DNA from 4 places in the Actinoallomurus sp. NBC_01490 genome. Region 3 is predicted to be linked to each of the others. Evidence: riboswitches for the same ligand, from Rfam matches in the RefSeq annotation. Region 3 holds a riboswitch; each other region holds the start of a gene.

Region 1 (4,869 bases), 3.9 Mb from region 3:
TGGCGACCCTGTGCGTAGCGGCGTCGGCGGCGCTGGTGCTGCCGTCCGTGCCTGCCGAAGCAGCGCCGAAGCCGACGCTGAAAGAGAGCCAGGCCAAGCTCAAGAAGCTGAATTCCCAGGTAGACCACCAGGACAACGTCTACAACAAGGCCAAAGAAGAGCGCCAGGCCGCCAAGAAAAAGTACGACGCTCTGCGAAAGTCGGTCGCCGAGGACCAAAAGACCTACGAGCACCTTCGTGAGCGGGTCGCCCAACTCGCCGCCGCCGCGTACAAGAGCGGCGACTCCGGCGACCTGCCGACCCTCGTGTCGGCGAACAACCCCGAAGACGTGCTCGACCAGATCTCGGTGTTCACCCAGGTAGCGCACAACCGCTCCACCGAGGTCACCCAGTTCCTCAACGCCGCGCAGCTGCTGCAGCGCCAGAAGGCGCAGGCGCAGCAGGCCGCCGCCGACCTCAACGCGAAGCTCAAGTCCGAAAAGGCGCAGCTCGACAAGCTGAAGAAGCAGGCCGCGCAGCAGCAGTCCCTGGTCAACAGGCTCGGCGGCGGCGCTTCCGGCGGCAGCCATGGCGGCACCTACAACGGGCCGGCGTCCGGCCCCGCCCGCCTCGCCCTGGAGTACGCCTACGCCCACAAGGGCGATCCGTACAAGTACGGCGGCGCCGGACCGAACAGCTTCGACTGCTCCGGGCTGGTGATGATGGCCTGGCGTCACGCCGGCGTCAGCCTGCCCCGCGTCGTGCCGGACCAGTACAACGCCACCCGCCGCGTGGCCCGCTCGGACCTCCAGCCCGGCGACCTGGTCTTCTTCGACAACCTGGGCCACGTCGGCCTGTACGTCGGCAACAACCAGTTCATCCACGCACCGCACACGGGCACGGTCGTCCAAATCGAGAGCCTGAGCGGCTACTACAGCTCGAACTACTACGGCGCGGGCCGTCCGTAGGGAGCTGACAACAGTGGAGATGAAGCGTTCAACCATGTCCAAAACCAGTCGTTGGATCGTCGGTACCGCCGGAGCGGCCATCGTCGCCGGGCTCGTCCTGCCCGCCGCCCCCGCGGAGGCCAAGCCGACCCCCTCGCTGAGCGCCGCCAAGCAGCAGCTCGCCAAGCTCAACGACCAGGTCGACCAGCTGGCCAACCAGTACAACAAGGCCAAGGAGGACTGGAAGGCCGCGCAGAGCCACCTCAAGGCGCTCAAGTCCTCCGTCACGGTCGAGCAGGCGACGTTCAACCAGCTGCACACCCGGGTCGCCCAGCTCGCTGCGGCGGAGTACAAGGAGGGCGGCGCGGCGGGTGACATCCCCCAGTTCCTGTCGGCCAACGACCCCGAGGCCGTGCTCGACCAGATGTCGGCCTTCACCAAGGTCTCCAGCAACCGCGCGGCGGAGCTGAACCAGTTCCTGGCGTCCGCGCAGCGGCTGGAGCGGCAGAAGGCGCTGGCGGAGCAGGCGGCCGAGCAGCTCAAGCAGCAGAAGGACCAGGTCGACAAGCAGCGCGCGGCGGCCAACGCGGCGATCAGGAAGCAGCTTCGCCTGATCGACAGGCTGGGCGCCAACATCGACCCGGGCTCGTCCAAGGCCAACTGCTCGATCCTGGCGACCGGCCGCGCCGAGACGGTGCTGAAGTACGCCTGCGCGCAGCTCGGCAAGCCGTACGTCTTCGGTGGTGCCGGCCCGAACGTCTTCGACTGCTCGGGCCTGACGATGATGGCCTACAAGCAGGTCGGCATCAACCTCAGCCACTACGTGCCGAACCAGTACAGCGCGAGCCGGCGTGTTGCGAAGGCCGACCTCCAGCCGGGTGACCTCGTCTTCTTCAGCCACAACGACCACATGGGGATGTACGTCGGCAACGGCAAGTTCATCCAGGCGCCGCACACCGGCGACGTGGTGAAGATCTCCAGCCTCAGTGACGCGTACTACAGCCAGGTCTACTACGGCGGCGGTCGCCTGCTCTGACCGAACCGAACATCACAGGCCCTCCGGCGCGTCAGTGTCCGGAGGGCCTTTTTCGGTCGGGGTGAATTCACCTTAGGTAATTTCTCTCGTACGCTCTGACGGCGAATTTGCGTATTCATAGGTGCCTTGTTAGCGTGCGCCGAGTTATGCGATACGCCCCATGTGTCGCATGCAGCCGACGTGAGGGAATTCGCCCTTCCTCCGAATGTGTTGTGGAACACATTCCACCGGGCGGGATCATCCTCTCGGCTTTCCGAAATGCAGAGATAAGCGGCCGGTCACCGAAGAACCGCCCCGTGAGAGGGCGTGTCAGGCGGCCGCGAGCGCCGAGTCCGCGGGCACGCGGAGCCGGGGACCCACATACGCGCGAAGGGCGCGGATCCCCCGGGGTGAATCGGTGCGCCTGCGTCATCACGGGCAGACAGCGGTGCGGCGGACAGACCGTGACCGCGGACCGTGGTGCGGCGGGCGGACCGTAGGGCGACCTCTTCCCAGCCCGAACCCGTCAGCTAACCCGGTAGGCGCACACGGAAGGAGAGCATCCTGTCTCGCACCCCCTCGACCGCTTCGCCGACGCGCGTCCGCCTCGCCGGCGGCATGCTGGCCGTGGGCGCGGTCCTCGCGCCCACGGTCCTGACGGCCTCGACGGCATCCGCCTCATCGGACACCGTCGCCACCGTCACCCCGGTCGCCATCCCCACGGCGGCCGCGGGCACGACGACGAAGCAGACGTCTTGGAGCAAGCGACACAAGGTCGGGCTGAAGGCGGTCGCCGTCGCCCGTAAGCAGATCGGCAAGCCGTACCGCTACGGCGGGGACGGCCCGAGCAGCTTCGACTGCTCCGGTCTGGTGCAGTACGTCTACCGCAAGGCCGGAGTGAAGCTCCCGCGCACCGCGGACGCCCAGCACCGGCACGTCAAGCGCCACGTGAAGTTCTCCGACCTCGCCACCGGCGACCTGGTGTACTTCTACGGCGACGGCCACACGGGCATCGTCTCGACGGTCAAGGGCAAGAAGGTCTACATGATCCACGCCCCCCACTCCGGTACGCACGTCAAGCAGGTGCTGATCAACAGCTACTACCGGGCGCACTTCAACGGCGCCGCCCGCCCGTACTGAGGCACCCGTCCAGGCGACCGCCGGGGCCCGTCCGCGAGGACGCCCCGGCGGTCGCGTACGTTCCGGGCCCGGGACGCGGTGGACGGGTGATGGCGGGTGCCGTCGGCGGGGGCACCCGGTCGCGGCGGCTAGGATCGCGCGCATGCCGGCCAAGGGGAACCTGGACTCGCGTGCGACCGCGCCGGCCATGTTCGCCGGGCTCGCCGGGCTGGCGATCGTGGCCAACCTCCTCGCGGGGGTCGGCTACATCGCGTTCCACGACGGTGAGAGCCGGGCCGCCGCCTCCTCCCGGCCGGTCGCCGGGGCGCCGAGCGCGCCCAGCGCCGCCACGGTGAACTCCCTGCTCCAGCGCCGCTCGCGTGCCGTCCTCGACCGCGACCGCGCCGCCTTCCTCGCCACCGTCGACCCCTCGGGCCAGGCGTTCCGCGCCGGGCAGCGGACGCTGTTCGACAACCTGGCCAAGGTGCCGCTCGCCCTCTGGAAGGAGACCCTGGCTGACACGCGCCCCGCCGTGGCGGCCGACGACGGCTGGACGGCCCGACTCCGGCTCACCTACCGGCTGCGCGGGTTCGACCGCCGTGACCTCGTCTCCACCGAATACCTCACCTTCGACCGCCGCCCGGGCACCGGCTGGACGATCTCCGGCGACGGCGCGGCGCACGGCCTGCGCGACGACCCGCAGATCTGGAACGGCGGCGGCCTCACCGTGGTCCACGGGCGGCGCAGCATCGTGCTCGCCGAGGACGGAGCCGTCGCCGGTCCGGACTCCGCCGCCCGTACCGCCGGACTGCGCGACATCGCCGCCCGCCTCGACCAGGGGATCGGTACCGTCTCCGGCGTCGTCGGCGACCGGTGGTCCCGGCGCGTCGTGGCGCTCGTCCCGGCCACCGAGCAGGAGGCCGAAGAGCTCGTGGGGGACGTGCGCAACCTCGGCGACATCGCCGCGCTGGCCACGGTCACCGGTGACGAGGGCGGTCGCGGCACGGGGGAGGACCGCGTCGTCATCACCCCCACCGCGTTCGGCCGGCTGACCGCCCTGGGCCGGCACGTCGTCCTGACCCACGAGCTCGTGCACGTCGCGATGGGCGGAGCGCGCGACGGCAAGACCCCGATGTGGCTGATCGAGGGACTCGCCGACTACGTCGGCTACAAGAAGGCCGGGGTCTCGACCAAGGCGGCCGGGCGCGAGCTGGCCGACCTCATCGCCACCAGCGGCGTGCCGGCCGCCCTGCCGGGCACGAAGGAGTTCGCCGGCTCGGGCGACCGGCTCTCGGCGGCGTACGAGGAGGCGTGGCTCGCCTGCCGCATGGTCGCCGAACGCTACGGTGAGGACCGGCTCGTACGGCTTTACCGCACGGCCGAGGCGGAGCCGCAGGACGCGGGCGACCCGCGGCTCCAGGACCGCGCGCTCCGCAGCGTCCTGGGCATCGGCACCGACCGGTTCGACGCACTGTGGCGCGCGTACGTCCGCCGGGAACTGGCGTGACCCATGGGGCACGCCACGCAGCAGCCAGATGAGGAGCACGCGGTGAGGGCACGTCGTACGGCCGGGCCGGCGGTCGCGGTCGAGGCGAGGCAGGAGCCCGGCCCAGTGCCGGATCGGCGCGGGGCGGCGGTCGCCGCCGTGGTCCTGTGCGCGCTGCTGGCGGTGGTGATCCTGGTGACGACTCCGTGGCACCCGCTGCCGGGCGCCCGTGCCACGGCCGATCCAGGCCTCGACTTCACGCCCGCGCAGATCGCCCGCAGCGGCGCGTTCAACGACGCCCTCGACCCGCCCGCGTACGCCGG
Region 2 (4,869 bases), 3.2 Mb from region 3:
CTCGGCCCAGCGCCTCCGCCGCGAGCAGGCCATGGCGCAGTACGCCCTCCAGGTCGTCAAGAAGCACACCGAGAGCGTGAAGAAGCAGAAGACGACCGTTGAGAAGGCGATCAACCAGCAGAAGGAGCTCCTACGCGAAGCCGGAGTGCTGGGTGGCCCTGGAGGTCCGATCGGCGGAACCTACACCGGTCCCGCCTCGGGCCCGCCGCGTAAGGCCCTCGAATACGCCTATGCCCAGCTCGGCAAGCCCTACATCTACGGCGGCACCGGCCCGAAGGGCTATGACTGCTCCGGCCTGACCATGATGTCCTGGCGCGCCGCCGGCGTCAGCCTCCCCCGCGTCGTCCCCGACCAGTACGCCGCCACCCGCCACGTCGCCAAATCGGACCTGCAGCCCGGCGACCTGGTCTACTTCGACAACCTCGGCCACGAGGGCATGTACGTCGGCGGTGGCAGGTTCATCCACGCCCCCCACACCGGCAGCGTCGTGAAGTTCGACAGCATGTCCAACCCCTGGTACGTCTCGCACTACGTGGGCGCCAGCCGGCCCTGACAGATCTCGCACAGACGGCCCGGCGAGCCGGCTCGTCTCATCCGACCGCAGCGACGGCGGGTACGAACACCGACACGACGATCCGGCCGCCTCGGCCATGCCCCTCGCCGAGCGCGTCGAAGGTGAAGTGCTCCATCGGCAGCAGGTGAGTGCCGCCGATCGTGACGGGCCTGCGCACCTCGTACACCGCCGGCCAGGGACACCGGTAGAAGCATCCGAGCCGCTCGCCGGCCCGGTCGGTGGCGAAGACGATCGCGCCCGTCCGGAGCGCCGCGTCGATCTGCGCCTGGACCCGGACGGTCGCCCCCGGCCACGGGTCCGCGGCCCACATCTTCTCGACCGCCGCGCGCGCCGATGGACGTGAGCGCCACAGTGTGCGCCGACCCGGATCGGTGAGAGACCAGATGTCGATCCTCGACGGGCCGCGGGCGACGAGCGAGACCACGGTGGTGGGGTCTCGGGCGTCGAGCAGGGCGGGCATCGCGGCGACCTGGCCGAAGAGGAACAGCATCCGGAGCGCGTACCGCAGATAGGCGGCGGTCATCGCCGACCATGACGGTTCATCGAGGTCCGGCTGCTCCGTGTACTCGATCGCCGCGGCGGCGTTGTCGAGTAGCCAGTGAAGCCAGAACAGATCCTCCTCATCCCTGACCGGCGCCCGGACATGGTCCGCCAGGGTGGAGCCGCCCCGTGCGTGAACCGCCCGGAGGGCCGCCGCCATCGCGGTCGACAGTGGATAAGGACCGTACGTCCGGTTCGGCCACCCCGGTGGCTCGGCCGGAAGGTGCACCTGCTCCTCGATCCGGTACGAGGCGTCGGCCGCGGCGGGGCCGGCCTGAGACATCCAGCGGCTCGCCGGACCCAGGAACGCCAGTATCCGAGCCGACGCCTCGGGGCGTACGGCGCCGAGAGTGCGAACCCGCACCGCATCGAGCAAGTGCTCCCCGACCATCTGCAGGACGTAGGCGTTCCAGACCGCCAGCAGCCGCCCCGCGAAGTCAGGCGGGAACCGACGCGGTGCCGTACGCCCACGGAGAAGTTCACGGCGCAGGCGCTCCGCGTCATCCAGCTCCCGGCGGACGAGCCGCCCCGCGGACCGGTACTCCTCGAAGGTCCGCAGGGGCAACCCGCCCTCCAGGGGCCGGACCGCGCGGATCGGCGCGGCGGACGGTTTCCTGCCCACCCGGCTCCTACATACCGGCCATCGCGGACGCGCGCTCCGACGGGCGAGCGCTCGCCATCACCGAGTGCATCGAGTCCCAGAACGCCAGTTCCTCATCCTCCTCCAGGGCGGAGATCCTCCCCCAGAACTCGCGATCTTCCGCTTGGGCCGCCGCCTCGGCCGTGAAGGCCGGCATCACCGCCGTACCGACGTCGGCCTCGTCGAGGTGCGCCGGAGTCATCTCGGCGGGGAGCTCCACCGGCCTGCGGTGGTGCTTCCCGCGCTTGCGGAGCTGAACGCCGGACGCGGGGACCGGCACCTTCACCCTGGACCTGGCGATCGCCAGCGTGGCCGTGCCGAACACCACGACGGCCAGCAGCCCGGTCAGCATCCCGCTCTGGTCGACCAACGGCTGCTCCGGCGCCGCGTGAGAAGTCTGCGCCACCTGCTGCTGCGCCCCGACGTCCCCGACGATCTCCCGCGGCGACAGCGCCGGTGCCGAGTGCTTCGGCTGGTACTTCTGCTCCGTCCCCGGTACGGGCTTGCCCTTCACCTTGACCTTGGCGGGATAGCCGAAGCCGACGACCTGGCTGACATCGCGATCGGCGCGTCCGAGCTTGTTGTTGTGGTTCGCCTCGATGGTGGTGAGCTTATCGCCGTGGACCTTCTCCACGATCCCGACGTGTTCGATGTCGCCGATGCTCTTGCCGCCCGAGAAGGAGAAGAACACGATGGCGCCCGGCTCGGGGTTGTGGCCCCACGCGTGGTGCTTCTGGAACCAGCTCGCGTGATCAGGCGTGGAGGCGAACTCCCCCGTCCAGTCCTCGACGCCCGCCTTGTCGGCGGCCCAGGCGAGGAACATGTCACACCACGGTGCGGTGTCGTAGCCGCCGCCGTGGGCGACGTGCTCGCCGTACCAGTTCCCGTACTTGGTGTAGCCGCTGCTCTTTTCGCTGTAACCGAGTTCGGTCCTGGCGATGTGCAGCAGCTTCTGGCCTACCGGATCCATATCTCTCCCTAACCCGCCGACCGGGTTAGCTGACGGGTTCGGGCCAGGAGAAGCCCTACCGCACACGGCGGATTCACCCCAAAGACATGGGTCCCCGGCTCCAACGACGCTGGCGGCGCCACCGGATTAGGCGTCCGGGCCCCGCCTTCGGATGAAGACATGACACAGCCCGGCTACGACGCAACGTAGTAGAGACCGTAATCAAACACAACATCAGCCCCAAATGCGACATTCGCTAACTCCCAGCACGGAACACTCATCTGGCCCGGATCCTGTACGCGGTGGGGCAAAGGAACAGGCGGTGTGCGAGGTGACACCACAGCTGCTCCTACGGAGATTAGGAGATCGCGGCGGGTCAGGCCGTCTCGGCCGTGGAATGAGCGTGGGCGTGCACCAGGCCCGCCGCCGGAACCGCGGCCCGTACGCTCTCCTCGACGGAGGCGTTGATCCGATCCGCGTCGGCGAGGTTGAGACCGTCGCCGAGACCGGTTTCGACCTCGAGCGCCAGCGTGCGGCCCATCCAGCGTCCGCGGACCTCGGCCGACCGCACTCCGGGCACCCGCGCGGCCGCGGCCTTGGCGGCGTCAAGGTCATCGGGGTCGACGCCGTCCATCAGGCGGTGGACCATCTCTCGGGTGACCTCCACGCCGACATGGCAGATGAACAATGTGACGGCGAAGCCGGCGATCGGGTCGCCCCACCGGTATCCGGCGATGACGAGCGCCAGCCCGATCAGCGCTCCGACGGAGGAGATGGCGTCCAGCCACGAGTGCTTGGCGTCGGCGATCAACGTCGCGGACCGGATACGCCGCCCGACCTTCAGCTTGTAGCGGGCCACCAGCTGGTTGCCAACAATGCCGACGGCCGCACCGGCCATGCCGACGGCCGGATGACTCGTGGGCGCCGCGTCGAGCAGCTTCCGCACGCTCTCGTACCCGGCGAACAGCGCACTGAGCCAGATCACCAGCGCCACACCCAGCCCGGACAGGTCCTCGGCACGCTCATACCCGTACGGATAGCGGGCGGTCGGGGGCCGACGTGAGATCCAGAACCCGGCGAACACCACCGCCGAGGTGGACACATCGGACAGGTTGTGCAGCGCGTCACCGAGCAGGGCGACCGATCCGGTCACCATGGCCAGGGCCAGTTCCACCACCGCGGTGATCGCGAGCCCGGCCGCCGACACCGCCATGGCGCGGTTGGCCGCACGCCGGTCGGCGGCGTCGTCTCGTACGGTCTCCAGCATGCTCATGACAGGGCGGCTCCCCCGGGGTCTCTCCGACGTGCCCGGCCATTATAGGAGAATATGTGAATACCTGTTCACCTGTTGACACGCGGTAGCATCGCCGTCATGGGACACGGCGTGGACGGGCGAACGACCCCCGCCGCCCAGATCGACCTTCAAACCGCCAAGACGGTCGCCGAGACGATGCAGGCCCTCGCCACACCGAGCCGGCTGCTCATCATGGCCCGGCTCCGCCAAGGGCCCTGCCCGGTCGGCGAACTCGCCGACGCGGTCGGCATGGAACGCTCTGCGGTCTCACACCAGCTCCGCCACCTGCGCCACCTCGGCCTCGTCACCGGCGACCGGCAAGGGCGCAGCATCGTCTACCGCCTCTACGACGACCACGTCGCCGCCCTGCTCGACGAGGCCGTCTACCACATCGAACACCGCCGACTCGGCGCGACCGACCAGCCCCCGGCGGCGAACCTGACCGGGTGACCACCACCCGCGACCGCTCCTGCGAGCGCAGCTCCGACGGGGCCGGCCCGCTGCGGCGGGCGACCCGGCGATGTCGGGCAACTCGACCATGGCCCTCCCGTTGACTTGAACTAAGCTTCAAGTGCCAGCCTTGCCGTCATGACAGATGTACTGCTCGTAGCACGCGACGGCGGCGGCACCGCGTCGGCCGAGATCCGGGTGGCGCGACGCCTGGTCGCGCACGGCCACCGGGTGCGGGTCGCGGGGTCGCCGACCATCGCTCACCTGGCATCCGGACTGGACTTCCATCCCATCGAGGACACTGAACCGACACCGCTCGCCGAGCACCTGAGCGACCGGCTCGACGGTGCCGACATCGTGGTGGCGGACTGTATGTTGCACGGCGCGCTGATCGCCGCCACCGTCGGCGGCGTACCGTCCGC
Region 3 (4,869 bases):
CCGTCGACGCGGATCACCGAACCGGTCAGGTAGCCGGCCTCGGGGCGCGCGACGTTCACGATCCACCAGGCGATCTCCTCGGGCCGTGCGGGGCGCCCGAGCGGGACGCGGGCGAGCATCTCGTCGCGGCTCGCGGCGATCTCCTCAGGGGTGAACCCGGCGTGCGTCAGCACGGGTGTCTGCGTGATCCCAGGAGCGACCGAGACGACCCGGATGTTCCGAGGAGACAGCTCGACGGCCCAGGTGTGGGTCAGGAAGTCCAGGGCCACTTTCGTGGACCCGTAGACGGAGTTGCCCGGGAAGGCGCGCCCTGGGCCGTTGGCGGTGATGTTGACGATCGTGCCGCCTCCGTCCTCCAGCCGGGGCAGGGCGGCCTGAGTGAGCATCAGCGGGCCGATGAGGTTCGTGTCGAGCTGCTGCCGCGCGACGTCCCGGTCGATCGTGCCGAGCGGCGCCGGCCGGGTGATGGCGGCGTTGTTCACCAGGACGTCAAGCCGCCCGAACGCCTCGACCGCAGCGGTCACGATCCGGGCGGGCGCCTCGGGTGCCGCGACGTCGGCGGCGAACGTACGGATGCCGGGTCGTCCTTCGGCGGTCCGGTCGAGGTTCTCCGCGTTTCGGCCCACGACGAGCACCTGGGCACCCTCACGTGCGAACTGATGCGCCGTTGCCCGGCCGATCCCGGTGCCGCCACCGGTCACGATCACGCTCTGACCGTGGAGTGACGTCTTCGTCATATCCTGCCCGTCCTTGTCGTCTCTGGGTCCGCTCGGCCGTGCCGGGCGGTGTCGCGACGACGCTAAACGTTGACCCCGGCGTCAGGGTCAAGCGCGCGAGGGAGAACAGGCGGAGACGGGGAGGCCGCCGGCGCAGGCCGACCGAGCGCGAGATCGCGCTCCAGGGGCAGGGTCGGCCTGCAACGGGTCCACGTGCCGAGCCGACCGTTGAGATCGGACGTCCGGCTCGGTGCGGGACCGGGGAAAGCGGCAGTGCCGGGGCTCGGAGAAGAGGGCCCGGGCGATGACCGAGGGCCCTCCCACGGGCGGGGAGGGCCGGCTCGGGCTTCAGAGCCCGCTCTCAGACGTTGAGCGACTCTTCGGAGCTGGGCTGGGAGACCGCGGCGTGGAGGGTGTTCCAGAACGCCAGCTCGACGTCCTCCTCCAGCTCGGTGATCTTGCCCCAGAACTCCTTGTCCTCGGCCAGCGCGGCGGCCTCCGCGGACAGGACGGGCATGACCGCCGTACCGGCGTCCGCGGCGTCCAGGTCGGCCACGCTCATGTCGGCGGGCATCTCGACCGGCGTGCGGTGGTGCTTGCCGCGCTTGCGGACGCGGACGTTCGGGGTCGGCACCGGCACGCGGACCTTCGCCTTGCTCAGCGCCAGCGTCACCGTGCCGAACACCACGACGGCCAGCAGCCCGGTGAGGGCGGCCTGCTGGTCGGGCAGCGGCGGCGCGGAGTCGTGCTGGGCCGTCGTCTGCGTCTCGTGCATGGGGGTGGCCGGCTGCTGACCGATCTCCTTGGCGGCCGGCGGCGGCGCCGAGTGCTTAGGGACGTACTTCTGCTCGGCCGGGGCCGCCTTGACCTTCACCTTCGACGGGTAGCCGTACCCGACGACCTGGCTGACGTCGCGGGTGGCGCGGCCGAGTTGGTCGTTGTGGTTGGCCTCGATGGTGTGCAGCGTGTGGCCGTGGACCGACTCGACGATGCCCACGTGCTCGATGTCGCCGATGCTCTTCCCGCCGTTCCACGAGAAGAAGACGATGGCGCCCGGCTCGGGGTGGTGACCCCACGCGTGGTGCTTCTTGAACCACTTCGCGTGGTCCGGCGTGGAGGCGAACTCGCCGGTCCAGTCCTTGACTCCGGCCTTGTCCGCCGCCCAGGCGAGGAACATGTCACACCAGGCCGCGTCCTTGAAGACGGGGTCCTTGCCGACGTGCTTGCCGTACCAGTCGCCGTACTTGGTGTACCCGCTGGCCTTCTCGTGATAGCCGAGCTGGCCCTTGGCGACCTGCAGCAGTTTGTGACCTATCGGATCCATGTCTCCCCTAACGCCGCCTACCGGGTTAGCTGACGGGTTCGGGCCAGGAGGAGCCCTACCGTGCGAGACGGATTCACCCCAAGGGACTACGTGGGTCCCCGGCTCCTGCTGCACTGGGGGTGCAGCCGGATTCGGCGGTCGGTCTGTCACCTCCCGGGTGGAGGTAAGTCACAGCCCGATTACGGCGCAATGTATCTGAAGTGTCGCGACAACGGCAACGCGTTCGGAGCGGAAAGTATGGAGCGAACTACTTACCCACTGTAACCAAGTCCTGGGGTTGATCGTCGCGCAACGGCGGAATTGTGGCTCTCATCTGCGGGAATGGAAGAGTAGCCAATCGCGGCGCCAATGAGGCCCGGCGCGCAGCGTAGTGACCGAACCCACGCCAGGGTGGTGCTCGCTGGACCGAGTCGACCGGCTTTGTCGGGAGATGCGGCAGTTCATCCCGGCGGGCCGCAGGCGCCCGGATGAAGCGCGACAGAACGCCACAAGATGCGACGAATCGGATGTGTTGCGTCGTTGTGAAAAAACTTCCAACAGAGGAAGCAGAAAGTCAGCAATCGCCATACCCGGCTGTGGGCGAGCGGCGGGGAAGCGCCCGGCTCCGGCCCGCCAGGAGAGGACCGGAGCCGGACGCGAAACGCCGCCGGCACCTCAGTCCACGGTCAGCACGATCTTGCCGCGCGTGTGTCCCTCCGCGCTCAGGCGCTGGGCCTCCGCGGCCTCCGCGAGCGGGAACGTCTTCGCCACCGGGACCGTCAGGCGGCCGTCGTCGACGAGCCGCGCCAGCGCCGCCAGATCCGTCGGGTCCGGGCGGACGAATACGTATCGCCCGCCGCGTTCGGTCACCGACGGGTCCACGATCGACGCCCACCGGCCCTTGCCGGTCAGCAGCTTCGGCGTCACCTCGAGGGCCTCGCCGCCCACCAGGTCGAGCGCCGCCGAGACGCCGCCCGGGGCGAGCCGGCGCACCTCATCGGCGAGCCCCGGCCCGTACGCCACCGGCTCGGCGCCGAGCGACCGCAGATGGTCGTGGTTGCGCGGGCCGGCCGTGCCGATGACCCGGGCGCCCCGCGCCAGCGCGATCTGCACGGCGAACGACCCGACACCGCCGCTCGCCGCGTGGATGAGCACCGTGTCGTCCTCGTTCACCCCCAGCGCCTTGACGAGCGCCTGGTACGCCGTCAGGCCCGCGAGCGGCAGGCCGCCCGCCTCGGCCCACGACAGCCGCGCCGGCTTGCGGCCGAGCGTGCGCACCGGTGCGGACACCAGCTCGGCGTACGTGCCGCGGCCCACGTGGTCCTCGCGCACGTAGCCGATGACCTCGTCGCCCGGTGAGAACTCGCTGACGGCCGGCCCGACGCGTTCGACCACGCCCGCCAGGTCCCAGCCCGGGACGACCGGGAAGTCCGTCGGGAAGAGTCCGTCGAGGCGGCCCTCGCGGATCTTCCAGTCCACCGGGTTCACCCCCGCCGCCTTGACGCGTACGAGGACGAAGTCGGGCCCGACCTTCGGCTCCGGCGCGTCCTCGGCGAGCTTGAGCACGTCGGGACCGCCGTATTGGTTCATCACGATGGCTTTCACACCGTCACCGTTACCCCACGACGCGGGAATTCACCACCGGCGGCTCAGCGAAACCGCGTGTACACGGACAGGCCGAGAACGATCATGATCAGCGGCCCCAGCACGGTCAGCGCGGCGAACAGCGCGCTGCGCCCCGCCTGGTGCCCGTACGGCACCAGCGAGGGCGGGCGGCCCGCCACCGGCCAGGGCTCGCGCAGCTCGTCCGCTGCCGGCCGGTCGTCGAACCCCGGGTCGACCCGGCCGCCCAGCGGCAGCCCGGCCGCCCAGCCGAACAGCTCGGCCAGCGCGGTGGGCGGGATGTCCAGGCCGGACGCGAAGTAGCGGACCTCCGCGGCGGTGCGCTCGAGCGTACGGATCGTGTTGCCGAGGCCGAGCCCCTCCAGCCAGCCGCGCGTGTCGCCGCCGAGACTCGCGCCGACCGCCGTGCGGCGCAGCACGTCGGCCTTGGTGACCACCACCGCGATGCGCCGCTGCCGGCCCTGGTCGGCGCGCGACCGCAGCTCGGCCAGCAGCCGCTGCAGGGTGTCGGAGGGGTCCTCGTCGGAGGTCGCGGTCGTCTGCTCCACGAGGCGGCGTTCGTCCGTGGTGAGCGCGGCCCGCAGCTCCGGCAGGGCGAACGGGTCGATGACGAACAGCAGCGCCTCGCCGTGGTCGAGGTAGCGCAGCCGCTCGACCCGCGTCGCGCCCGTGTGCAGCTCGCCGGCCGGGTCGAACAGGTAGAGGATCCGGTGCGCGGCCGGCAGCGTCAGGTCGAGCATGGTCGCCACGGGCAGCTCGGGGCCGGTCTTGGCGAGGCGTCCGCCGCGGTCGAGTTCGGCCACCGCCCCGGCGTACGCCCGCGCGTCGCGCGCCTCGACGAACTCCGCGCGGCCCCCGGCGCCGGCGGCGCTCGCGCGCAGCGCGCGTACGGCGAGGAACATCAGCGTCGTCTTGCCGGCCGCGGGACCGCCGACGAACGGCAGCGGCTCGACCCGCGCCCGTCCGATCCGGCCGGGCAGTCGCCGGTGGCAGTGCGGACAGTACGCCCCGAGGCGGAACCGCCCCAGCAGGATCGTCGTGGGCAGCCGCGCGCCGCAGCGGCAGACGTGCCGGAACGCGCCGAGGCGGTTCGGCACGAGCCGGGAGTGGCGTTCGTCGCAGCGGGGGCAGGAGTACTCCGGCAGCGCGAACCGCTGGTAGCAGCCCGCGTGCGGGCAGGCCAGCAGGATCCGGCGGTAGGCCATCCAGACGCGTTCGACCGCGCCG
Region 4 (4,869 bases), 270 kb from region 3:
CGGGCAGCTCGCCCGCGGCGATGCCCCGGGTGATGAGCGTCGCGATCGCGTCCGCGTACGCGCGCCGGAACACCAGCCGCTCGGCGTCGACGGCCGGGTCGGCCGGCTCGGCGAGCAGCGCGTAGGCCATCCGCGGGGCCCGCAGCGCGCGGCCCGCGAAGGTCTCGATCACCGCGGCGACCGCCTCGGCGGCGGTGCCCTCCAGGGTCGCCGCTCGCGCGACGGCGTCCACCTCGCGCCGGGACGCCGTGCGGAACACCTCCGCGACCAGGTCGGCCTTTGCCGGGAAGTGGCGGTAGACGCTGCCGGTGGCGACACCCGCCCGGCGCGCCACGGCGGCCACCGAGCATCCCGCGTAGCCGTGCTCGGCGACGATCGCGAGCGCGGCGGACAGGATGCGCTCCCGCGAGGCGCTCAGGCGCGCCTCGACGCGGGGCGTGCGGCGGTACGGCACACAAGAATTGAACCGCAGTTCACTTCTTCGACGCAACCGTGGAAATAGGTTCGGGGCCCCTCGGGCAGGAGGGGCCCCGAACGCCCCCAGGGGGGATGGGGGCGGGAAAGGGCTACTTCTCGGAGACTCCGGTCGCCATGTCGTAACCGGTGCCCGAGTGGCGGTAGACGGGGCCGTCGCCCAGCTGCAGCACCTGGAACTTGATCGGGATCGAGTTGGACCGGGTGCCGGTGAAGTACTGCATCATCTCCTCGGACAGGTCGATGATGGCCGGCGGGTTGTGCTGGGCGACCGCCCATTCGGCCGGGCCGAAGTCCTCGACCACGCCGACGGCGCTCTTCTTGCCGACGGTGATCTTCACCTTGGTGCCGAGCGGCCAGTACGGGCTGGCGATCGTGTGGAACGACATCGGCTTGCCCGACGCGGTCTCCGCGTCCCAGAACGACGTGCCGGTGGAGACGCCGCCCGGCATGGCGGCCTTCTTGTCGGCCTTCTCAGTGGGGGCCTGCCGGGGCAGCTTGACCGCGTGGCCCTCCGAGCCGGGACCCAGCAGGCCCGAGTCCTCCTGCGTCACCTGCACGCTGCTCGTACGGGCGGCCGGGGACGAGTCGGCGGAGTGGGTGAGCGCGACGGACAGGCCGGCGCCGGCCACGACGACGCCGGTCGCCACCGAGGCGATCGTCTTGGTGGAGAATCGATCCAGGGAATGCTTGGCGAATTCGAACATGGGGGGATGGCCTCTCAGCACAGGGGAGTCGGAGACGACGTGCAGGGCGGGCCGCCCCGGCCGGCGCGCGGCCGGGGCGGGGAGAGGGCTCAGGCGTCGCTGGAGCCGTACTCGGGGTAGCCGTAGCCGACGACCGACGACTTGTCGCGCGTGCGGATCTTTACGGCGTTGTCGGTGTTGCCCTCGATGGTCTGGATGGTGCCGTCGTGGTTGTCCTTGATGACCATGCCGACGTGGTCGATGTCGTCGATCGACTTGCTCCCGCTCCAGGAGAAGAAGACCACGGCGCCGGGCGTCGCGTCCTCACCCCAGCGGCCCTGGTCCTTGAACCACTGGGCGTGGGTACGGGTGAAGGCGTCCGCGCCCATTCCCTTCACGCCCAGCTTGGCGCCGATCCAGGACACGAACATGTCGCACCAGTTCGCGTTGGCGTAGTCGGAGACCTTGCCGCCGTCGCGCTGGACGCCGCGCTCGGCCCACGGAGAGGAGACGAACCACTGCTGGAACTTGGTGCCGCCACCGGAGGAGTCCTCGGTGACGCCCACCTGGGACTCGGCGAGTTTCAGCGCGTCGCTCGCGCTGGGCAGCACCTGGCGCTTCTCGGTGTTGACGTTGCCGGCCTTCTTGTCGGCCAGGGCCAGCGTGTCCGGCTTCTTGGGGGACGCGGCGTCGTGGGGCACGGTCGCCACTGCTCCGGCCGAGACCGCGTCGACCTTCTGGGAGGATCCGGCCGGGGCCGCCGCGATCAGGCTGATCGCGGTCGCGCCGACGGCGGTGACGGCGGCGAGGGAACCGCCGAGTCTGGTGTTACGCAGCAGACGGCATGACTTCTTGTGTCGACCTGACACGTTCGAGCACTCCTTTGCTTCCATGCCGCTTACCGGGTTAGCTGACGGGTTCGGGCGTGGAAGCTGCCCTACGGCGCAAAGGGGATGCGCCGATTCACCCCAGTGGTGCGGTGGGTCCCCGGTTCCGCGAAGTGCGGATTCAGCGGGAGCCGTCTGAGGGGACGGCTCGAAGAACAGGGGGATGGCGGGCCGTGTGTACGGCCACTTCTCTCAGGTCTAGGGGATCTTGTCGTCCATTCGTCCGGTGCACTCCTGACTTCCCGGCGCCTGCCGATCACCCCACGGGCTCGGGCGGGAAGTCGCCCTGCGGGCACACTGGAGGCGTGCCACACGCCCTGTCAGAGACACGGGGTCCGGCTCCGTCGCTTCGCGGCGGATGCGGCGCGTTGCCGAACCGGCATCGGAGGTGGATCCATGAGGGGGGATCGCAAGGGATGCGCGGAGCGGCGCTCTTGGTTATGAACCGTCGCGGCCCGGAAGGGGGGCCCCTCTCACGCGTCGTCGCGTGCCGCACGCGGTGGTGCTGGTGGGCAGGCCCTGGCCGGCGGAGATGTTACGGACGGCGCATGGGGGGCGTCGTCGGTCAACCGAACATAGCAAACATATTTCGGGCCGTAAAGGGTAAATATGGACATCCCCCGGCTCTGACCTGCGAGAAGATCACATGGGCTGGTCTGTCAAGCCCGAAACCCCGGTGAAATAAGGGTTTTCAGCCGACAGCTGCTTGATCACCGAGCGTGATGATCTCGGTGTAGCGCTGCTTGATGATCTCTACGAGCTCGGGCGCGGCGCCGAGCGCCGCCGAGACCGCCGTCGCCCCGGCCGCGAGCGACTCGTCGCGGACCTTGTCGGCGAAGTAGCCGGGGGCGAGGAAGTAGGAGGCGACCGCGACCCGCGGAGCCCCGGCGTCCAGCAGCCCGCGTACGGCCTCGGCCGGCGTGGGGCGCGCGGCGGAGGCGTAGGCGGGGACGACACGCCGCCATCCGCGCCAGCCGCGGGCCATCCGGCCGATCGTCGCGTTGGCCGACGGGTCGCTCGACCCCGCGGCGGCCAGCACGAGGGCCGTGTCCGGATCGGGCGTCACACCGGCCTCGGCCAGCCTCCGCTCCAGGGCGGAGATCATCAGCGGGTGCGGCCCGAGCGTCGCGCCGTACCACAGGCGCATCCGCGGGTGGTCCCGGCGCACCTCGGTCAGCGCGCCGGGGATGTCGGTCTTGCTGTGGTACGCGGCGGTCAGCAGGAGGGGGAGGACGGCGGCCTCGCCGGCGCCGTCGCCGGCGAGCGCCCCCAGCGCCTGGCCGGGCGTCGGCGGCGCGTGGTCGAGGTAGGACGTCATCACCCGCAGCCCGGACCGGCGGCGTACGAGGTCGAGCAGGTCCTCGACCGTCGCCGCCGCACGCGGGTCCCGGCTGCCGTGCGCCACCGCCACCAGAGGCGGCGGGGGCGCGCAGGTGATCAGAGGTTGATGCCGCATTCGGACTTACCGGTGCCGGCCCACCGGCCGCTGCGCGGATCGTCGCCGGGCGCGACCCGCTGGGTGCACGGCTCGCAGCCGATGGAGGGGTAGCCGTCGTACTGCAGCGGGTTGACGAGGATGCCGTTCTCCTCGATGTACGCGCCGAGCTGCTCGTGCGTCCACCGGGCGAGCGGGTTGACCTTGACCTTCCCGCGCGAGGCGTTCCACTCCACGACCCTGGCCCCGCGGCGGTGCGCGGTCTCCTCGCGGCGGATCCCGGTGATCCACGCGAGGTACGGCTCCAGGGCGCGGTTCAGCGGCTCGACCTTGCGCAGGTGGCAGCACAGGTCCGGATTCCGGCCGTAGAGCCGGGGACCCAGGTCGCGTTCCTGCTCGGCGACCGTACGCGAGGATGTGACGTTCACCACGTTGACCGGGTAGACCGCCTCGACGGCGTCACGGGTGCCGATCGTCTCGGCGAAGTGGTAGCCCGTGTCGACGAAGAGCACGTCGATGCCCGGCCGGATCTTGGCGGCGATATCCACCAGCACGGCGTCCTTCATCGAGGACGTCACGCAGATCCGGTCGCCGAACGTCGCGATCGCCCAGCGGACGATCTCCTCGGCCGGGGCCTCTTCGAGGGCGTCGGCGGCCGACTCGACGATGTCGGTCAGGTCGAGCGCGGCGGTCGGGCGTTCGAAGGTGAGGGTCATCTCGCCCGCCCCCTCGGGTCGGCGGGGACGGCGGCGCTGAGCGCGCCGGTGCCGATGAACCGCAGCTTGAACGCACGGGTGCAGGCGCGGCAGTGCCAGCCGCCGTCGCTCTCGTACGGCTCGAGGTCCTCGTCGCCGCAGTAGGGGCAGTAGAAGGGGACCGCTCGTTCGGTCATCGAAGATCCTCCTGTTCCGCCCGCTGCACCCAGTCGGCGAAGGACTCACCGTCGTTCCGCTGGTCCTGGTAGCGCCGCAGGACCCGCTCGACGTAGTCGGGCAGCTCGTCCGCGGTGGTCTTGAGCCCGCGGATCTTCTTGCCGAAGGCACCGCCGACCGTCCCGCCGAGGTGGATCTGGTAGCCCTCCACCTGGTTGCCGTCGGCGTCGGTGACCAGCTGGCCCTTCAGCCCGATGTCGGCGACCTGGACGCGCGCGCAGGAGTTCGGGCAGCCGTTGAGGTTGATGCTCAGCGGCTCGTCGAAGTCCGGGAGGCGCTTCTCCAGCTCTTCGATGAGGTCCATGCCGCGCTGCTTGGTCTCGACGATCGCCAGCTTGCAGTACTCGATGCCCGTGCAGGCCATCGTCTGCCGCCGGAAGACCGAGGGCCGTACCTGGAGGTCGTGGGCCTCCAGCTCGGCGGCGAGGGCCTCGGTGCGGTCCTCGGGCACGTCG

The links. Region 3 has a riboswitch for cyclic di-AMP ahead of OG417_RS36630 (CHAP domain-containing protein). Riboswitches for the same ligand answer to the same signal wherever they lie in the genome.
Region 1: it holds a riboswitch for cyclic di-AMP, as region 3 does, so the genes downstream of both, OG417_RS19555 (C40 family peptidase) here and OG417_RS36630 (CHAP domain-containing protein) in region 3, are expected to answer to the same signal.
Region 2: it holds a riboswitch for cyclic di-AMP, as region 3 does, so the genes downstream of both, OG417_RS51360 (CHAP domain-containing protein) here and OG417_RS36630 (CHAP domain-containing protein) in region 3, are expected to answer to the same signal.
Region 4: it holds a riboswitch for cyclic di-AMP, as region 3 does, so the genes downstream of both, OG417_RS37925 (CHAP domain-containing protein) here and OG417_RS36630 (CHAP domain-containing protein) in region 3, are expected to answer to the same signal.

What each region holds. Positions count from the first base shown of each region.
Region 1 covers NZ_CP109433.1:4,074,961-4,079,829, forward strand. The annotation lists gene OG417_RS19545 (C40 family peptidase) at 1-947, shown strand, start outside; gene OG417_RS19550 (C40 family peptidase) at 982-1,962, shown strand; cyclic di-AMP (ydaO/yuaA leader) riboswitch at 2,277-2,501, shown strand; gene OG417_RS19555 (C40 family peptidase) at 2,560-3,081, shown strand; gene OG417_RS19560 (hypothetical protein) at 3,224-4,567, shown strand; gene OG417_RS19565 (M48 family metallopeptidase) at 4,610-4,869, shown strand, end outside.
Region 2 covers NZ_CP109433.1:11,124,373-11,129,241, forward strand. The annotation lists gene OG417_RS51350 (C40 family peptidase) at 1-553, shown strand, start outside; gene OG417_RS51355 (hypothetical protein) at 591-1,736, opposite strand; gene OG417_RS51360 (CHAP domain-containing protein) at 1,744-2,724, opposite strand; cyclic di-AMP (ydaO/yuaA leader) riboswitch at 2,724-2,867, opposite strand; gene OG417_RS51365 (cation diffusion facilitator family transporter) at 3,080-3,976, opposite strand; gene OG417_RS51370 (ArsR/SmtB family transcription factor) at 4,076-4,447, shown strand; gene OG417_RS51375 (glycosyltransferase) at 4,586-4,869, shown strand, end outside.
Region 3 covers NZ_CP109433.1:7,950,536-7,955,404, reverse strand. The annotation lists gene OG417_RS36635 (SDR family NAD(P)-dependent oxidoreductase) at 1-737, opposite strand, end outside; gene OG417_RS36630 (CHAP domain-containing protein) at 1,078-2,040, opposite strand; cyclic di-AMP (ydaO/yuaA leader) riboswitch at 2,039-2,187, opposite strand; gene OG417_RS36625 (NADP-dependent oxidoreductase) at 2,695-3,624, opposite strand; gene OG417_RS36620 (TRAFAC clade GTPase domain-containing protein) at 3,669-4,869, opposite strand, start outside.
Region 4 covers NZ_CP109433.1:8,218,094-8,222,962, reverse strand. The annotation lists gene OG417_RS37935 (TetR/AcrR family transcriptional regulator) at 1-454, opposite strand, end outside; gene OG417_RS37930 (hypothetical protein) at 567-1,181, opposite strand; gene OG417_RS37925 (CHAP domain-containing protein) at 1,271-2,029, opposite strand; cyclic di-AMP (ydaO/yuaA leader) riboswitch at 2,041-2,184, opposite strand; gene OG417_RS37920 (sirohydrochlorin chelatase) at 2,739-3,503, opposite strand; gene OG417_RS37915 (phosphoadenylyl-sulfate reductase) at 3,485-4,198, opposite strand; gene OG417_RS37910 (Insertion element protein) at 4,195-4,374, opposite strand; gene OG417_RS37905 (nitrite/sulfite reductase) at 4,371-4,869, opposite strand, start outside.